4 regions of the Bacillus inaquosorum genome follow, and region 3 is predicted to be linked to each of the others. Evidence: riboswitches for the same ligand, from Rfam matches in the RefSeq annotation. Region 3 holds a riboswitch; each other region holds the start of a gene.
The links. Region 3 has a riboswitch for S-adenosylmethionine ahead of M1M80_RS20315 (5-methyltetrahydropteroyltriglutamate--homocysteine S-methyltransferase). Riboswitches for the same ligand answer to the same signal wherever they lie in the genome.
Positions count from the first base shown of each region.

Region 1: another riboswitch for S-adenosylmethionine. It lies ahead of M1M80_RS08605 (phosphoadenylyl-sulfate reductase); the one in region 3 lies ahead of M1M80_RS20315 (5-methyltetrahydropteroyltriglutamate--homocysteine S-methyltransferase).
Region 2: another riboswitch for S-adenosylmethionine. It lies ahead of M1M80_RS10205 (2-hydroxyacid dehydrogenase); the one in region 3 lies ahead of M1M80_RS20315 (5-methyltetrahydropteroyltriglutamate--homocysteine S-methyltransferase).
Region 4: another riboswitch for S-adenosylmethionine. It lies ahead of metI (cystathionine gamma-synthase/O-acetylhomoserine thiolyase); the one in region 3 lies ahead of M1M80_RS20315 (5-methyltetrahydropteroyltriglutamate--homocysteine S-methyltransferase).

Region 1 is NZ_CP096592.1:1,737,527-1,741,712, forward strand. It holds gene M1M80_RS08590 (dihydroorotate dehydrogenase) at 1-864, shown strand, start outside; gene pyrF (orotidine-5'-phosphate decarboxylase) at 833-1,552, shown strand; gene pyrE (orotate phosphoribosyltransferase) at 1,549-2,181, shown strand; SAM riboswitch class I at 2,326-2,431, shown strand; gene M1M80_RS08605 (phosphoadenylyl-sulfate reductase) at 2,594-3,295, shown strand; gene cysP (sulfate permease) at 3,307-4,186, shown strand, end outside.
Region 2 is NZ_CP096592.1:2,106,899-2,111,084, reverse strand. It holds gene M1M80_RS10210 (molybdopterin oxidoreductase family protein) at 1-1,839, opposite strand, end outside; SAM riboswitch class I at 1,987-2,078, shown strand; gene M1M80_RS10205 (2-hydroxyacid dehydrogenase) at 2,171-3,196, shown strand; gene M1M80_RS10200 (FGGY-family carbohydrate kinase) at 3,214-4,186, shown strand, end outside.
Region 3 is NZ_CP096592.1:4,004,547-4,008,732, reverse strand. It holds gene M1M80_RS20320 (3-hydroxybutyrate dehydrogenase) at 1-670, shown strand, start outside; gene M1M80_RS20315 (5-methyltetrahydropteroyltriglutamate--homocysteine S-methyltransferase) at 720-1,856, opposite strand; SAM riboswitch class I at 1,934-2,040, opposite strand; partial or broken gene M1M80_RS20310 (5-methyltetrahydropteroyltriglutamate--homocysteine S-methyltransferase) at 2,109-3,247, opposite strand; SAM riboswitch class I at 3,331-3,437, opposite strand; gene M1M80_RS20305 (LURP-one-related/scramblase family protein) at 3,503-3,991, opposite strand; gene M1M80_RS20300 (hypothetical protein) at 4,166-4,186, opposite strand, start outside.
Region 4 is NZ_CP096592.1:1,370,820-1,375,005, forward strand. It holds gene M1M80_RS06640 (GNAT family N-acetyltransferase) at 1-141, opposite strand, end outside; gene M1M80_RS06645 (YjcG family protein) at 147-662, opposite strand; gene M1M80_RS06650 (esterase family protein) at 699-1,421, opposite strand; SAM riboswitch class I at 1,589-1,709, shown strand; gene metI (cystathionine gamma-synthase/O-acetylhomoserine thiolyase) at 1,778-2,899, shown strand; gene metC (cystathionine beta-lyase) at 2,892-4,064, shown strand; gene M1M80_RS06665 (GNAT family N-acetyltransferase) at 4,097-4,186, opposite strand, start outside.

The DNA of each region.
Region 1 (4,186 bases), 2.0 Mb from region 3:
GGAAAAGAGTTTGCGCGTTTTTATGATTTGTCTTGTCTCGGAGCAATCATGATCAAAGCTACGACAAAAGAGCCTCGCTTCGGGAATCCGACCCCTAGGGTAGCTGAGACTGGCGCTGGAATGCTCAATGCGATCGGTCTGCAAAATCCGGGGCTGGAAAGCGTCTTGCAAAATGAGCTGCCGTGGCTTGAGCAGTTTGATACGCCGATCATTGCCAATGTCGCAGGCTCTCAAGTCGAGGATTATGTTGAAGTCGCGAAGCATATCAGCAAAGCGCCTAATGTTCATGCACTTGAATTGAACATTTCCTGCCCGAATGTGAAAACAGGCGGAATCGCTTTTGGCACGAACCCTGAAATGGCTGCCGATTTGACGAAAGCGGTTAAAGAGGTTTCAGATGTGCCCGTTTATGTGAAGCTTTCCCCGAACGTGGCAAATATCACAGAAATTGCATCAGCGATCGAAGAGGCGGGAGCGGATGGTCTTACGATGATCAACACATTAATCGGCATGAGGCTCGATTTAAAATCAGGCAAGCCGATATTAGCGAATAAAACAGGGGGACTTTCCGGCCCTGCTGTGAAGCCGGTTGCCATTCGCATGGTGTATGAAGTCAGCCAGGCTGTCAATATCCCGATTATCGGTATGGGAGGCGTGCAGACGGCTGAAGATGCACTGGAGTTTCTTCTCGCGGGAGCAAGCGCGGTCGCAGTCGGAACAGCAAACTTTGTGAATCCTTTTGCATGTCCAGACATCATTGAACAGCTCCCTGCTGTTTTGCGCCAATACGGCTATCAAACAATTGAAGAATGCATCGGAAGGAGCTGGAATCATGAAAAACAACCTGCCCATCATCGCGCTTGATTTTGCATCAGTTGAAGAAACACTTGCATTCTTAGCGCCTTTTCAGAAAGAACCGTTATTTGTAAAGGTTGGAATGGAGCTTTTTTATCAAGAAGGGCCATCCATAGTTAAACAGCTAAAAGAAAGAAATTGCGAACTGTTTTTAGATTTAAAACTTCATGACATCCCGACCACTGTAAACAAAGCGATGAAGCGCCTTGCCGGTCTCGGAGTAGACCTCGTCAATGTTCATGCGGCCGGGGGCAAAAAAATGATGCAAGCAGCTCTGGAAGGTTTAGAAGAAGGTACGCCGGCTGGAAAAAAACGCCCGTCACTTATCGCGGTAACCCAGCTGACAAGCACATCTGAACAAATGATGAAAGATGAACTGCTGATCCAAAAGCCTCTGATCGACACGGTTGTGCACTACAGCAAACTGGCGGAAGAAAGCGGACTGGATGGAGTGGTCTGCTCTGTTCATGAAGCGAAAGCAATTTACCAAGCGGTTTCGCCTTCATTTCTGACTGTCACTCCGGGGATCAGGATGTCAGAGGACGCTGCGAATGACCAAATCCGCGTAGCAACACCTGCAATTGCAAGAGAGAAAGGTTCATCAGCGATTGTGGTAGGACGCTCGATTACAAAAGCGGCAGACCCGGTAAAAGCCTATGAAGCTGTCAGACTCGAATGGGAGGGAATCAAACAATGAAACAAATCATCGCAAAACATCTATTAGACATCCAAGCTGTATTTTTACGCCCAAACGAGCCATTTACATGGGCAAGCGGCATTTTATCGCCAATCTACTGTGACAACCGCCTTACACTATCTTTCCGGGAGGTCAGAAATGATGTCGCCGCAGGCATCAGCAAGCTTGTCGAAGAGCATTTTCCTGAAGCTGAAATGATTGCGGGAACAGCAACAGCCGGTATTCCTCATGCTGCTCTGGCGGCTGACCGTTTGAATCTTCCGATGTGTTATGTGAGAAGCAAGCCGAAAGCGCACGGAAAAGGCAATCAGATTGAGGGAGCTGTTCAAAAAGGCCAAAAAACGGTCGTCATTGAAGACTTAATCTCCACAGGAGGCAGCGTGCTTGAAGCTGCGGCAGCTTTACAAGCGGCTGGCTGTGAGGTGCTTGGGGTTGTCTCAATCTTTACGTACGGGCTTCCTAAAGCGCAGGAAGCGTTTGCGAAGGCAGAACTGCCATACTACTCATTAACTGATTATGATACGCTGACAGAGGTCGCGCTTGAAAACGGAAATATTCATTCGGACGATCTGAAAAAGCTGCAAACGTGGAAGCAAAATCCCGAGTCGAAAGATTGGTTTAAAAAATAAAAAATAAATTCCGGTGATGCACAGGGGCTTCAAAGCCTTGCTGTGCGTGAAAACAGGCCTAGAGGCCTGTTTTTTTATTAATCCTATAAAAAAAGTCGGGTTGACTTATGTTAGAATTGTGCTAAAATTTACTACAAATCTAAAAACTTATCAAGAGCGGCTGAGGGACTGGACCTATGAAGCCCGGCAACCTGCACAGTGTGTAAGGTGCTACTTCCAGCAAAATGAATTCCATTTTGAAAGATAAGGGCTACATGCTGTTCCTGTCTTTCTTTCCGCCGGATTGAAAGTTTTTTATTTTAAGAGGAAAAAAGGCTGTTTGCGATAACAGCAGCCGCACCACATTACAATTGGGAAAAGACAACCGGCAGAAAGCTACTGTTTGTTTGTCTCCGAAAGGAGGAAAGAAGAAATGTTAACGTACGATAATTGGGAGGAACCAACGATTACATTTCCGGAAGACGATCCTTATAAAGGAGCGCTGTCAGTTTTAAAGTGGGCATACGGCCATTACGGCAATCAGCTTGTTTATGCCTGCAGTTTCGGAATTGAGGGAATCGTTCTGATTGACTTAATTTATAAAGTGAAAAAAGACGCAGAGATTGTGTTTCTTGATACAGGACTTCATTTTAAAGAAACCTATGAAACGATTGAGCGAGTGAAAGAGCGTTATCCGGGTCTTAATATCATCCTGAAAAAGCCAGATCTTACCCTTGAGGAGCAAGCCGAAGAATATGGTGACAAACTGTGGGAAAGAGAGCCGAATCAGTGCTGCTATCTTAGAAAGGTTGTTCCTTTAAGAGAGGCGCTTTCAGGGCATCCGGCCTGGCTTTCCGGTCTGCGCCGCGATCAAGGGCCAAGCCGTGCCAATACAAATTTCTTAAACAAAGATGAAAAATTCAAATCAGTAAAAGTATGTCCGCTTATCCATTGGACTTGGAAAGACATTTGGAGATACACATCCCGGAATGAGCTGGACTACAACCCGCTTCATGACCAAGGATATCCAAGCATTGGCTGCGCACCTTGTACGGCTCCTGCTTTTACCGCAGAGGATTTACGCTCAGGCAGATGGAATGGTATGGCGAAAACAGAATGCGGATTGCATGAATAAGGAGCTGCAAAATGGAATTAGCCGCTATTTTATTTAGCTTGTTTTTCGCGATGAATATCGGTGCAAGCGGCGCTGCAGCTTCGATGGGAGTTGCTTACGGCTCTGGAGCCATCAAAAAGAAAACCTACGCTTTGATCATATGTGCAGTCGGTGTGCTGGCCGGGGCGGTCATTGGCGGGGGCGAGGTTGTAAAAACCATCAGCTCCGGCATTATCCCCGAGCAGACGATTACACTGACGATTGTTTGCATCATTATTGGAGCCGCTGCGCTGTCGCTCTTTACGGCTAATCTGCTCGGCATTCCATTGTCGACAAGTGAAGTAACAGTCGGCGCGGTTGTCGGAGTGGGAGTGGCTTACAAAGTATTGTTTGTGAACAATCTTCTGGTCATTGTGGCGTTTTGGGTTTTTGTCCCGCTGTTTGCTTTCGGCTTCACCTATTTTGTTTCAAAGCTGTTTAGCTATTTTAAGATTGAAATTAAGTCTTCTAAAAAGCAAAAAATCCTTGGCATTGTTTTGTTAGTTGCCGGATTTTTTGAAGCGTTCTCTGCCGGCATGAACAACGTGGCGAATGCCGTTGGCCCATTAGTAGCGGCCGGTGTGCTTGATGTCGCGAAAGGAACCTTGTACGGGGGAGTTTTTGTCTCCCTTGGCGCACTGTTATTAGGCCGGCGGGTGTTAGAAACAAACGGGAAGAAAATTACGAGATTCTCAAAAGGAGAAGGCATTCTCTTATCCGGTACAGGAGCCGGACTGGTGATCATCAGTTCTGTATTTGGGATGCCGGTGCCTCTGGCGCAAGTCACGTCATCGTCTATTATCGGAATAGGCATGGCAAAAAACGGTCCGAATGTGTTCCATAAACAAGTTGTTCAAACGATGCTGAAGGTAT
Region 2 (4,186 bases), 1.9 Mb from region 3:
TACAGGATCCCCATCAACGATTCCGTGTTCATCAGCATCTTTTGTATTGATAAAGAGCTTTGGCGTCTTTTCAAGCCTGATGTGTTTTTCGTTGTTGGAAAACGTTGAGTTTAAGAAATTATGGTTTGGCGCCGGAACATACATAAACGGATGTTCATTATCAGATACAAGAGGCGTATATGTCGGTAATGCCGGGAAACCGTCTTGTTTCATTTTTTCTGAATATAATTCTATTTTTCCGCTTGGAGTCGGAAGTTTGCCTGGAAACAGCGGCTTTTTGCGTTTCGCTTTCATAAATGAGTGCTTAGTAAGTGAATCGTAATCAATCTCCGCCAAATACGGATTATCTGGATGATCAAGCGCCTGGCGAATCAATTCTTCATCTGAGTCCTTGAGCTCTTGGTCTGTGAATCCCATTGCTTCAGCCAGTAATCGGAACACTTCAGTGTTAGACTTGCTTTCACCATATCTCTCAATCACCGGTTGCTGAAGCTGAATGTAATGGTGCCAGTAGGAGGTATAAAAATCGGTATTTTCAAAAGCGGATGTTGCAGGCAGGACAATGTCTGCGTATGCAGCCGTTTCCGTCAAAAACAAATCATGAACTACAGTAAATAGGTCTTCCCGCAGCAAGCCCTGTCTGACTTTGTTCGCTTCCGGCGCGACAACGGCCGGGTTCGTCCCGTAAATAAAAAGAGAGCGAATAGGCGGATCTGTTTCCAAAAGCACTTTGCCAAGCTGATTCATATTAAACGATCTCGGTGTGCGCCCTTTCAGTAAGTCAGGCCGCTGCAAGGCATTCGTGTTATATTCTAAAATTCCGCTGTTATGCTTAATTGCGCCGCCCCCTTTGTGCAGCCATTGGCCAGTGATTGCCGGAAGACAGGCAATCGTCCTTACAATCATCCCGCCGTTATCGTGATGCTGGATTCCGTTTCCGATTCTGATAAAAGAAGGGGAGGATTCGCCGTACATTCTTGCCAGCTGATAAATATCTTCAGTGCTGACACCGGTAATCAGTGACACCTTTTCCGGATCATACTGTTTCACGTGTTCACGGAGATCTTCATAGCCGACCGTGTATTCAGACAGAAATGCTTCATCATGAAGGTTTTCTTTAAATAAAATGTGCATGATGCCAAGGGCAAGTGCGCTGTCGGTTCCGGGTTTTATGGGAATAAACCAATCGGCGAGACGCCCTGTCTGATTTTTATGCACATCAATCACGACAATTTTGGCACCCTGTTTTCGTACTTTTTGGGCGATTGTAATTTGGTGCATGTTTGTGCTGACCGCGTTGATTCCCCAAAAAATAAATAGTTTCGTATGAATGGTTTCCTCAGGATCAATTCCCGCACTTATACCCATTGTATATTTATAGCCCTCAGATCCCGCTTTGCTGCAAATTGTCCGTTCGAGCTGACTTGAACCCATGCGGTAAAAGAAGCGGCGGTCCATACCTTCAGCTGTTAATTTTCCCATATTTCCATAAAAGCTGTACGGGAGTATGCTTTCAGCTCCCTCTTCATCAATCAGCTGTTTCCAGCGGGAGGTAATGGTATCAATTGCCTCATCCCAAGAAATCGGTTCAAATATCGCCTGACCTTTCGCACCTGTCCGTTTAAGCGGTGTAGTCAGCCGCTTTTCATCATAGATGCGCTCCGTCATGTTTCGGACTTTGTTGCATATGTTTCCGGCCGTAACAGGATGGTCGGGATCACCTTGCACTTTCACAATTTTTCCGTCTTTTTTATGTATTAATAATCCGCACTGATCCGGGCAGTCAAGCGAGCAAACGGATTTGAAAATGCCGTTTTGTTGTGTTGCAAAAGATTTCATGGCCCAGTTCCTCTCTCTAGTTAGATATTTTGTAAGAATTATAACATTTCGGATGATAACGTCAATTCTGAAAAAAGAGATTGACATCAATCTGAGACTTCTTTATGATAAACGTATTCTTCATTCTGAAAATTACATACTCAACATTTTCTATCCAGAGAGGTGGAGGGACTGGCCCTATGAAACCTCGGCAACATTATTGTGCCAATTCCAGCAAGCGTCAGCTTGAAAGATAGGAAAGCAAGGTTTATACCGGCGTCTGTCTGTAACAGGGCACGCCTATATATGAATCTCTTTCCATCTTCGGAAAGAGATTTTTTTATGAAAAAATATGATGAAAAGGATGTTTTGCACCATGACGGTTTTGGTTACAGCGCCGTACAACGAAGAAGGACGCAAAGAGCTTGAAAAATTGTTCGGCTCGGTTGCTTATCACACCTGGAAGGAGCAAGGCCGGGCATACCGGGAAGATGAAATCATTCAGCTATTAAAAGAAACAAATGCAAAAGGCTTGATTACTGAGCTTGATCAAGTAACAGACAGCGTATTTGCTTCTGTTCCCGAACTTTCATTTGTCGGTGTGTGCAGGGGAATGCCCTCCAATGTGGATGTGGCCGCAGCATCAAAAAGAGGCATTCCCGTTTTTTATACACCCGGGCGGAATGCGCAAGCCGTTGCTGAAATGTTTATCGGTAATGTGATTTCCTTTCTCCGCCATACCAGCACCTCGAATCAATGGCTGAAGGATGGAAAGTGGGACAGTGATTACCTGCAGGCTTATGTCAAATTTAAAGGAAATGAATTAACGGGAAAAACGGTCGGCATGGTTGGGTTTGGCGCCGTTGGTCAAAGGATTGCAAAACTGCTGACTGCGTTCGACTGTAAAATAAAGTATTACGATCCATACGTACAAGACGATCATCCTCAATATGAAAAAGTATCTCTTAAAACGGTTTTTTCAGACAGTGATATCGTTTCTGTCCATCTGCCTCGTACCGAGGAAACACTTGGACTGATTGATCGGGCATATTTAGATCTGATGAAAGAGAGTGCGATTTTCGTCAATACTTCAAGAGCGGTTGTGGTAAACCGTGACGATCTTTTATCTGTATTAAAAGAACATAAAATCAGAGGAGCCATTTTAGACGTTTTTTATCATGAACCTCCAGAGGAATCGGATTACAAATTGATTTCATTGCCTAATGTTCTGGCAACACCGCATCTCGCTGGAGCAACCTTTGAAGTGGAGGATCATCACGTGACGATCCTGAATGAAGCCCTCAAAAAATGGAAGGTTGAAAAAACTCTTAATATTCCGACATTGTATAACAAAGATAAGCTAAAAACAGAGGCATAAGAAAGGAGGCTAACGGAATGAAAAAACAAAAAGGCTATCTCGTTTTTGATATCGGCACAGGCAATGCGAGAGTAGCGATCGTGAGTGTATCAGGCAGTGTTCAAACGGTTGAACGGGAGGACATCGTGTATGCCACCGAGACGCTTTACCCGGACAGCCGTTATTTTTCTCCTCAGGTGCTGTGGAAGCAAGTCATGAGATTGGCAAAACGTGCGCTTTCCCGTTCGCATGATATTGACATAATAGGTTTGACATCGACGAGTCAAAGACAGGGGATTGTTCTGATTGATCAGAACGGCGACTCTTTTCTAGGGCTGCCGAACATTGATAACCGTGGCCGTGAGTGGGAGGAGAGCATACCCAATCAGGAAGAGATATACAGCTGCACAGGCCGCCTGCCGACCGCACTTTTTTCTGCGCTCAAGCTTTATGGTTTAAAAGAACGCCAGCCCTCTTTATGGGAAAAAACGGCAAGCTTTACAAGCATCAGTGATTGGGTAACGTACCAGCTGAGCGGAATATTGACATATGAACCCTCACAGGCAACCGAAACCCTGCTGTTTGATGTGAAGCAAAACACTTGGTCAGAAGAGATGTGCGGCATATTCGGCTTCTCCCCATCAATCCTTCCGCCTCTTGTAAGAGCGGGAACAGCGATTGGAACGATAACAAATGAGTATGCGTCCGAATTAGGCCTTTCTATACATGCAAAGGTTATAGCAGGGGGCGGAGATACACAGCTGGCTGTGAAAAGCACCGGCGCTGCTCTTAAGGACATCGTCATCGTATCTGGGACAACAACGCCAATAACCAAAATTACTGCTGATCATGACGACACAAAACATAAAGCCTGGCTGAACTGCCATACAGAACATAGCCAATGGCTTGTGGAAACAAATCCGGGAATTACCGGCCTGAATTATCAAAAATTAAAACAGATTTTTTACCCGAATGAATCGTACGAAGTGATGGAGGAAGAGATTTCTGCAA
Region 3 (4,186 bases):
CCATCAGGAAGCGTGTGAAAAGGCCGCCTCCAAGCTTGCCGAAGAAGGCTTTGACGCAGAAGCCGTTCCGTGTGATGTGACAAAGGAAGCGCAAGTCGCTGATACGGTGAACACCATCCAGAAACGATACGGCCGCTTGGATATTTTGGTGAACAATGCCGGTATTCAGCACGTCGCCCCGATTGAAGAGTTTCCCACAGAAACCTTTGAGCAGCTGATCAAGGTCATGCTGACGGCGCCCTTCATCGCGATGAAGCATGTGTTTCCGATCATGAAAAAACAGCAGTTTGGCAGAATCATTAATATCGCGTCTGTTAATGGCTTAGTCGGCTTTGCGGGGAAATCCGCTTATAATAGCGCCAAGCACGGCGTCATTGGGCTGACAAAGGTCGGGGCGCTGGAAGGCGCGCCCCACGGCATTACAGTCAACGCGCTCTGTCCGGGTTATGTCGATACTCAGCTTGTCCGCAATCAGCTGAGCGATCTTTCGAAAACGAGAAATGTCCCTTACGACTCCGTACTTGAACAGGTCATTTTTCCGCTTGTCCCGCAAAAACGACTGCTTTCCGTCAAGGAAATCGCGGATTATGCGGTGTTTTTGGCAAGCGGGAAAGCGAAGGGCGTCACCGGGCAGGCTGTCGTCCTTGATGGGGGCTACACCGCTCAATGACATAAAAAAACACACTTGCTCCGTTAGGGAATCAAGTGTGTTTTTTGGCTTATTTCCAAACATCGTTAGCGATCTCAACCACATGGCGGAGCTTCGCCCATTGCTGTTCTTCAGTCAGCTTGTTGCCTTCCTCAGTTGAAGCGAATCCGCATTGAGGGCTGAGACAAAGCTGGTCTAAGCTCACATAACGGGACGCTTCTTCGATACGGCGTTTCACGTCGTCCGGATGTTCAAGCTCACCGAATTTAGATGTCACTAAGCCGAGGACAAGCTGAAGATCAGAGCGCTTTACATAACGGAGCGGTTCAAATCCGCCTGAGCGTGAATCATCATACTCCAGGAATAGACCGTCCAGGTTCAAGCCGTCAAAAATGGTTTCGGCTGCTGCGTCATAGCCGCCTTCCGCTGTCCAAGTGGACTGGAAGTTGCCGCGGCAAATATGCATGGTTACCGTCAGATCATCAGGACGGTCTGCAATCGCGTCGTTAATCGATTTCGCAAACAGCTGGCGAAGCTCGTCAGGCGTTGTTCCGAACGCCTCGATTTGTTTTAAGCCTTTTTCAGATAAGAAAACAGCCCATGCCGTATCATCAAGCTGGAGGTAGCGGCAGCCTCTGTCATAAAACGCTTGAATCGCTTTTTTATATGCTTTGGATACATCGTGCTGGAAAAGGTGATAGTCTTTTTTGTACGCATCCTTTTCAAGTTTCCCACGGAAAAACAGCATATTCGGGCTCGGGATCGTCATTTTTGGCGTCGCGTCACCGGCAATGCTATGGAGAAATGAGTAATCTTCAAGCATTGGGTGAGTTGAAAAGTCGATATCGCCTGTGACTTTAATGCCGCGTGCTTTTGTCTGTACGTTATGGAATTGAATGCCCTGCTCAGGAGTAAACGGCTCAACGCCATCCAGGTTTTCCAGGAAATCAAAATGCCACCACGCTCTGCGGAATTCACCGTCTGTCACGACGTTCAGTCCGGTTTCCTTTTGTTTTTCCACAATGCGGATGATTTCATCGTTTTCGATCTGGCGAAGCTGCTCAGCCGTAATCTCGCCGGCCGCTTTTTGCAGCCGCGCTTTTTTGACGGGCTCTGATCTCAGCAGGCTTCCGACTTGATCCGCGCGAAACGGCGGTTTTTTTCTTTGAAGTGATTTTTGTTCTGCGGGTGTTGTTTGTTGTGACATGTTGTCCATTCCTTCTTTCCATTCGAATATAAAAAAGCTCTTCCTTTGGATAAGGAAGAGCTTGCGTGACAATCTCAACCTTATCTTCAAGAGCAATCATTGCTCTAAAGGATTTAGCACCATTCTGTTAAACAGCGGTTGCCGGGTATCGCAGGGCCAGTCCCTCCACCTCTCTTGATAAGGAAAACCTTTTTATGAAATTTTCTGATAGTATCTATTATTCACACATTTTCTGTTTCTGTCAATGATAGATTATCCCCACACATCGTTGGCGATGTCGACGACATGGCGCAGCTTTGCCCATTGCTGCTCCTCTGTCAAAAGATTGCCTTCTTCTGTAGAGGCAAAACCGCACTGAGGGCTGAGGCACAGCTGATCCAGGCTGACAAAACGCGCAGCTTCATTGATTCGGCGTTTCACATCATCAGGATTTTCGAGCTCGCCGTATTTCGATGTGATCAAGCCAAGCACAATTTGCAGATCCTTGCGTTTCACGAAACGGAGCGGATCAAAATTCCCAGAGCGGTCATCATCGTATTCCAAGAACAGCCCGTCCAGGTTTAAGCCGTCCAAAATCGTTTCCGCTACAGCGTCGTAGCCTCCAGATGCCGCCCAAGTTGAACGGAAGTTGCCGCGGCAAATGTGCATCGTGATTGCTAAATCATCAGGGCGGTCTGCCACTGCATCGTTAATCGTTTTGGCAAACAAGTCAGGCAATGTTTCTGGATCGCCGCCGAGCGCCCGGACAACCTCTCTGCCTTTTTCCTCAAAGAAAAGAGACCATGACGTATCATCAAGCTGAAGATAGCGGCATCCAGCGTCATAAAAGGCTTTAATTGCTTTTTTGTACGCTTGGGCCAGATCATGAAAGTATTCCTCTTGGTCGTCATAAATCCCTTTATCCGCCTTTTCACCGAAAAACAGCATATTCGGGCTCGGAATCGTCAGCTTTGGTGTCGCGTCGCCGGCAATCTCATGTAAAAATTGATAATCGGCAAGCGCTGGGTGGCTCGTAAAATCAAGTTTTCCCGTCACTTTGATGCTGCGTGCTTTTGTTTTCGCGTTATGGAACTGAATCCCTTCAGCCGGGATGAACGGTTCCACTCCGTCAAGCCCTTCCAGGAAATCGTAATGCCACCAAGAACGGCGGAATTCTCCGTCTGTTACCACATCGAGACCGATTTCTTTTTGTTTTTCCACAATGCGGGTGATTTCTTGATTTTCAATATCACGAAGCTGTTCCGCCGTGATCTCGCCGGCCGCTTTTTTCTGCCGGGCTTCTTTCACCGGAGCGGAGCGCAGCGCAGTAAACTGCCGACATGATCGGCGCGGAAAGGAGCTTTGTGTTGTTGTACTGTTTTTTGTCCTGCGGCATTTGTTTGTTGAGCCATGTCATTCGCCTCTTTTCTGAAATGTGTTGAGCATAAAAAAGCTCTTCCTTTGTGTAAGGAAGAGCTTGAACGATCAAATCTCCGCCTCATCTGCAAGAACGCAATGTTCTAAAGGATTTAGCACCATTCTGTTTGAAACAGCGGTTGCCGGGTATCATAGGGCCAGTCCCTCCACCTCTCTTGATAAGGTATATCTTCATATTCAAATTTCAATTATCTTAATATTATTACTTTTGGATCAATTGTCAACACTTTTTAGAAAATACTTTCATCTTCATCGTCATATAATACCATATCCAGTACGATAGCGATGGCCGTGCAAATCAGCACATCTTCTTCGTTTGCAATCTGCAAATGATAGGAATCACCCCAGCTCAGCCACTTCTTGCTCACCGACATCCGGACATTCTTTCCGTCCGTCAGCTGGAATTCATCCTTCCACAAGTCACCGTCAATTTCCCAGTTGAGCTTAGAAATTTCAAATTTTGGTTTGAAAAATGTTAGTTTCTTCGTCACCTCACAAACTGTTTCCCCGCCAATTGAAATCACATATCGCGGCAATAAAGACATTACTTTTTGTTCTATGGAAACGAGTGTTTTTCCGGATGAATCTGTCATTTGCAGCGAGTCCCCTAACGAAAAGAACCGCCCCTCGACCTTGAATGTCTCTTGTTCATCCCGGTCATAAATGTGAAATGCATCTTTAAACGAGAACATCTTTTGTTTCATAAATAATTCGATCATTGCTGAAGTCTCCTTTTGATTTGCCTTGTAAGAGATTACGGACAGGGGGGCAAAAAGGTTTCAAGTTCCAAATCTAGTAACCAGAAACGCGCTGGCCGTTTTTTACGAGTAATTAATGTTTCTAAATTAAAAAAAGGCTGCATCGTTCAGCAGCCTTTCTTTTGAAATATAGTATTAGGAAAGATGCATCCGGCG
Region 4 (4,186 bases), 1.6 Mb from region 3:
CACGACGATATGCTCCGACTCATTTTCTAGTTCGTCAATTTCTTCTTCAGCAGGCACGTTTTGTTCTTTGACAAAGACTTCTTCTCTTACATAAAATGCATCTTTCATTTGTTCTTCATTTTTTGCAATAACTGCTTCCAAGTCGATTATTCTCCTCCGCCTAGCAAGAAGGTTTCATACACTGTCCATGATCCGTTTTCCAGCTGATAAAGCAAGTGGAAGCGATCAACGATTTCTTCATGTGACACTTCCTGCATTTTTAATTGTCCCAGCACATCCGAATGCTCATCGTCGGAAAGATTTTGCCCGACCGTCACATGCGGAACGAAATTGTATTCCTGTTCACCAGCCAACACGCCGGTGTATAACTTTTCATTGAGTGTTTTTAATTCTTCCGTCGGCTCTGCTTTGATGTAAATGACATTATTAACAGGCGCAAATGAGCTGTATTTTGTCATTTTGAGAACGACCGGATGGGACTCCTTCGCGATGTTTCTTAGATGTGATACAAGCTGATCCGCTTTCTCCTCCGCACATTCAAACGATGCTCTCAATGTCAAATGGGGCGGGATCAGGGAATAGCTCGGGTCATAGCGCTTTCTGTAAGAGTTCGCAAGGTCTTGGAGTTTTTTTGATGGAAATAAAACGATTCCGTATTTCATATTATGTCCCTCCTGGAAATAAAGTATGATAGAGTATCAAAGCATTTTTTTCAGCGCCGGCGTGATGAGCGGCTGCCAGTATGTCCATTTGTGATCTCCGTCAAATGGCTCAAAATAATAATCGGAAAGCTTCTTCTCCAGCAGCTGTTTCAGCTCCTGATTCGGTCCTGTAAAGTCCAGAATGTTTCCGTCTGTTGTGTGGACGTCAGTTTCTTTTGTGCCGATTTGGTGATAAATAGAAAGGTGTTTGATATCGTCTGACTGTTTTACAGCTTCCAATACATGTTTGTCAACATAAGGAGACTGCATGATGATGTTTCCGAACATATTCGGATAATCAAGCGCTGTCATAAGAGATATGGTAGCCCCGAGCGAATCGCCTATCAGCGTGCGTCCGTAGCCGACCTGATAGGTTGGATACTCGTCATCCGCAAACGGAACGAGCTCATGGGCGATAAACCGTTTATACCCCGGAAATTTTGAACCTTCCGGATGATAGGTTTTTCTGCGCTCTTTTACATCCTTATAAGGAACACCGATAATAATGCTCCGGTCTATTTCCCGTTTGGACAGCAATTCCTCGACCTGTCTGCCGATTCTCCCCAGCCTGAAATAATCGTGGCCGTCCTGCGCGATAATGACATGGTATTTATAAAGAGGGGAGTAGTTGGACGGCAGATAAACGAGCAATGTCATTTCTTCGTTAAGCTCTTTTGAAAAGAATTTCTTTTCTTGCACTGTGCCGTTTTTCGGTGCCATAATACATTCCTCCAGGACATCACTAGACTTTCTTGCTGTTTTCCATTATTGTACCATGAATTATTAGAAATTTCTCTCTTTAAACCGTTCGGAACTCGAAGAAAAAAGTGTTGAAATAAACTGCAAATTGCGCTAATATAAAACAATCAGAAAATTGAAATCGATATTTCTTATCGTGAGAGGTGGAGGGACTGGCCCTTAGAAACCTCAGCAACCGGCTTGTTTTGCATATGCAAAACGCCAAGGTGCTAAATCCAGCAAGCGTTTTTTATGCTTGGAAGATAAGAAGAAGCGTTAAACCCCTTCTTCTTATGAAGAAGGGGTTTTTTATTATGAAAAGGGAAGGTGTCAGCTATATGTCACAGCACGTTGAAACGAAATTAGCCCAAATCGGGAACCGAAGCGACGAAGTAACGGGAACAGTGAGTCCTCCTATTTATTTATCAACAGCATACCGCCACAGAGGGATCGGAGAATCAACCGGATTTGATTATGTCCGCACGAAAAATCCGACACGCCAGCTTGTTGAGGACGCGATCGCCAGCTTAGAAAACGGAGCGAGAGGGCTTGCCTTCAGTTCGGGAATGGCAGCCATCCAAACGATTATGGCGCTGTTTAAAAGCGGAGATGAACTGATTGTTTCATCGGACCTATATGGCGGCACGTACCGTCTGTTTGAAAATGAATGGAAAAAATACGGATTGACCTTTCATTATGATGATTTCAGCGATGAGGACTGTTTACGCTCTAAGATTACGTCAAATACAAAAGCAGTGTTTGTGGAAACACCGACAAATCCGCTCATGCAGGAGGCGGACATTGAAAGGATCGCCCGGATTACAAAAGAGCACGGTCTTCTGCTGATCGTTGATAATACATTTTATACACCGGTCTTGCAGCGTCCGCTTGAGCTGGGAGCTGACATTGTGATTCACAGCGCAACCAAGTATTTAGGCGGGCATAACGACTTGCTTGCGGGACTTGTCGTTGTAAAGGATGAGCAGCTTGGTGAGGAAATGTTTCAACACCAAAATGCGATCGGCGCCGTCCTGCCTCCGTTCGATTCGTGGCTTCTGATGAGAGGAATGAAGACGCTGAGCCTCAGAATGCGCCAGCATCAGGCAAACGCGCAGGAGCTTGCGGCCTTTTTAGAAGAGCAGGATGAAATTGCCGATGTACTGTATCCCGGAAAAGGCGGCATGCTGTCCTTCCGTCTTCAAAAAGAAGAGTGGGTCAACCCATTTTTAAAAGCGCTGAAGACCATTTGTTTTGCAGAAAGCCTCGGCGGGGTGGAGAGCTTTATTACATACCCTGCCACACAGACGCACATGGATATTCCTGAAGAGATCCGCATCGCAAACGGGGTCTGCAATCGTTTGCTGCGTTTTTCGGTCGGAATTGAACATGCGGAAGATTTAAAAGAGGACCTAAAACAGGCGTTATGTCAGGTCAAAGAGGGAGCTGTTTCATTTGAGTAATCACAATTGGACGCTGGAAACCCAGCTCGTGCACAATCCATTTAAAACAGACGGCGCAACAGGGGCGGTCAGTGTACCGATTCAGCACGCATCGACCTTTCACCAATCTTCATTTGAAGAGTTTGGCGCATATGATTACAGCCGCTCAGGCACGCCGACCAGAACGGCTCTTGAAGAAACAATTGCCGCACTGGAAGGGGGAACGAGAGGATTTGCTTTCAGTTCAGGCATGGCTGCCATCTCAACAGCATTTTTACTTCTGTCACAGGGCGATCACGTTCTTGTGACAGAAGATGTATACGGCGGAACCTTCCGCATGGTGACAGAGGTGCTGACCCGGTTTGGCATTGAGCATACATTTGTCGACATGACGGATACAAACGAAGTAGCACGGAATATCAAGCCGAACACAAAAGTTATTTATATGGAGACACCGTCAAATCCGACACTTGGGATCACTGATATTAAAGCGGTTGTTCAGCTTGCAAAAGAAAACGGCTGTCTGACCTTTCTGGACAATACATTCATGACACCGGCACTGCAGCGTCCGCTTGATCTCGGCGTGGATATTGTGCTTCACAGTGCAACAAAATTTCTGAGCGGACACAGCGATGTGCTGTCAGGCCTGGCTGCTGTCAAGGATGAAGAGCTTGGGAAGCAGCTGTATAAGCTGCAAAACTCGTTCGGCGCCGTCCTTGGCGTGCAAGATTGCTGGCTCGTGCTGCGCGGATTAAAAACATTGCAGGTCCGTTTAGAAAAAGCGAGCCAAACAGCGCAGCGGCTTGCGGAATTTTTCCAGAAGCATCCGGCGGTGAAACGCGTGTATTATCCGGGACTGTCTGATCATCCGGGTGCTGAAACCCATAAGAGCCAGTCAACGGGAGCGGGCGCCGTGCTATCTTTTGAGCTTGAAAGCAAAGAGGCCGTTAAGAAATTAGTAGAGAATGTATCACTTCCGGTCTTCGCTGTCAGCCTTGGTGCAGTGGAATCGATTTTGTCCTATCCGGCTACGATGTCTCACGCCGCAATGCCTAAGCAAGAACGTGAAAAACGAGGAATCACAGACGGCCTTCTCCGTCTTAGTGTGGGTGTCGAACATGCAGATGATTTAGAACGTGATTTCAAACAAGCGCTGAAAGAAATTGCGCCAGTGGCGGTCCGTTAAAAAAGAAGCCGGCGATAGCCCGGCTTCTTTTGTTATTCATCATCAGGATTCAGAATCGCGAGAACTTGATGATCCTCCCAAACGCCATTGATTTTTACATTTTTTCGGGCAATGCCCTCTTT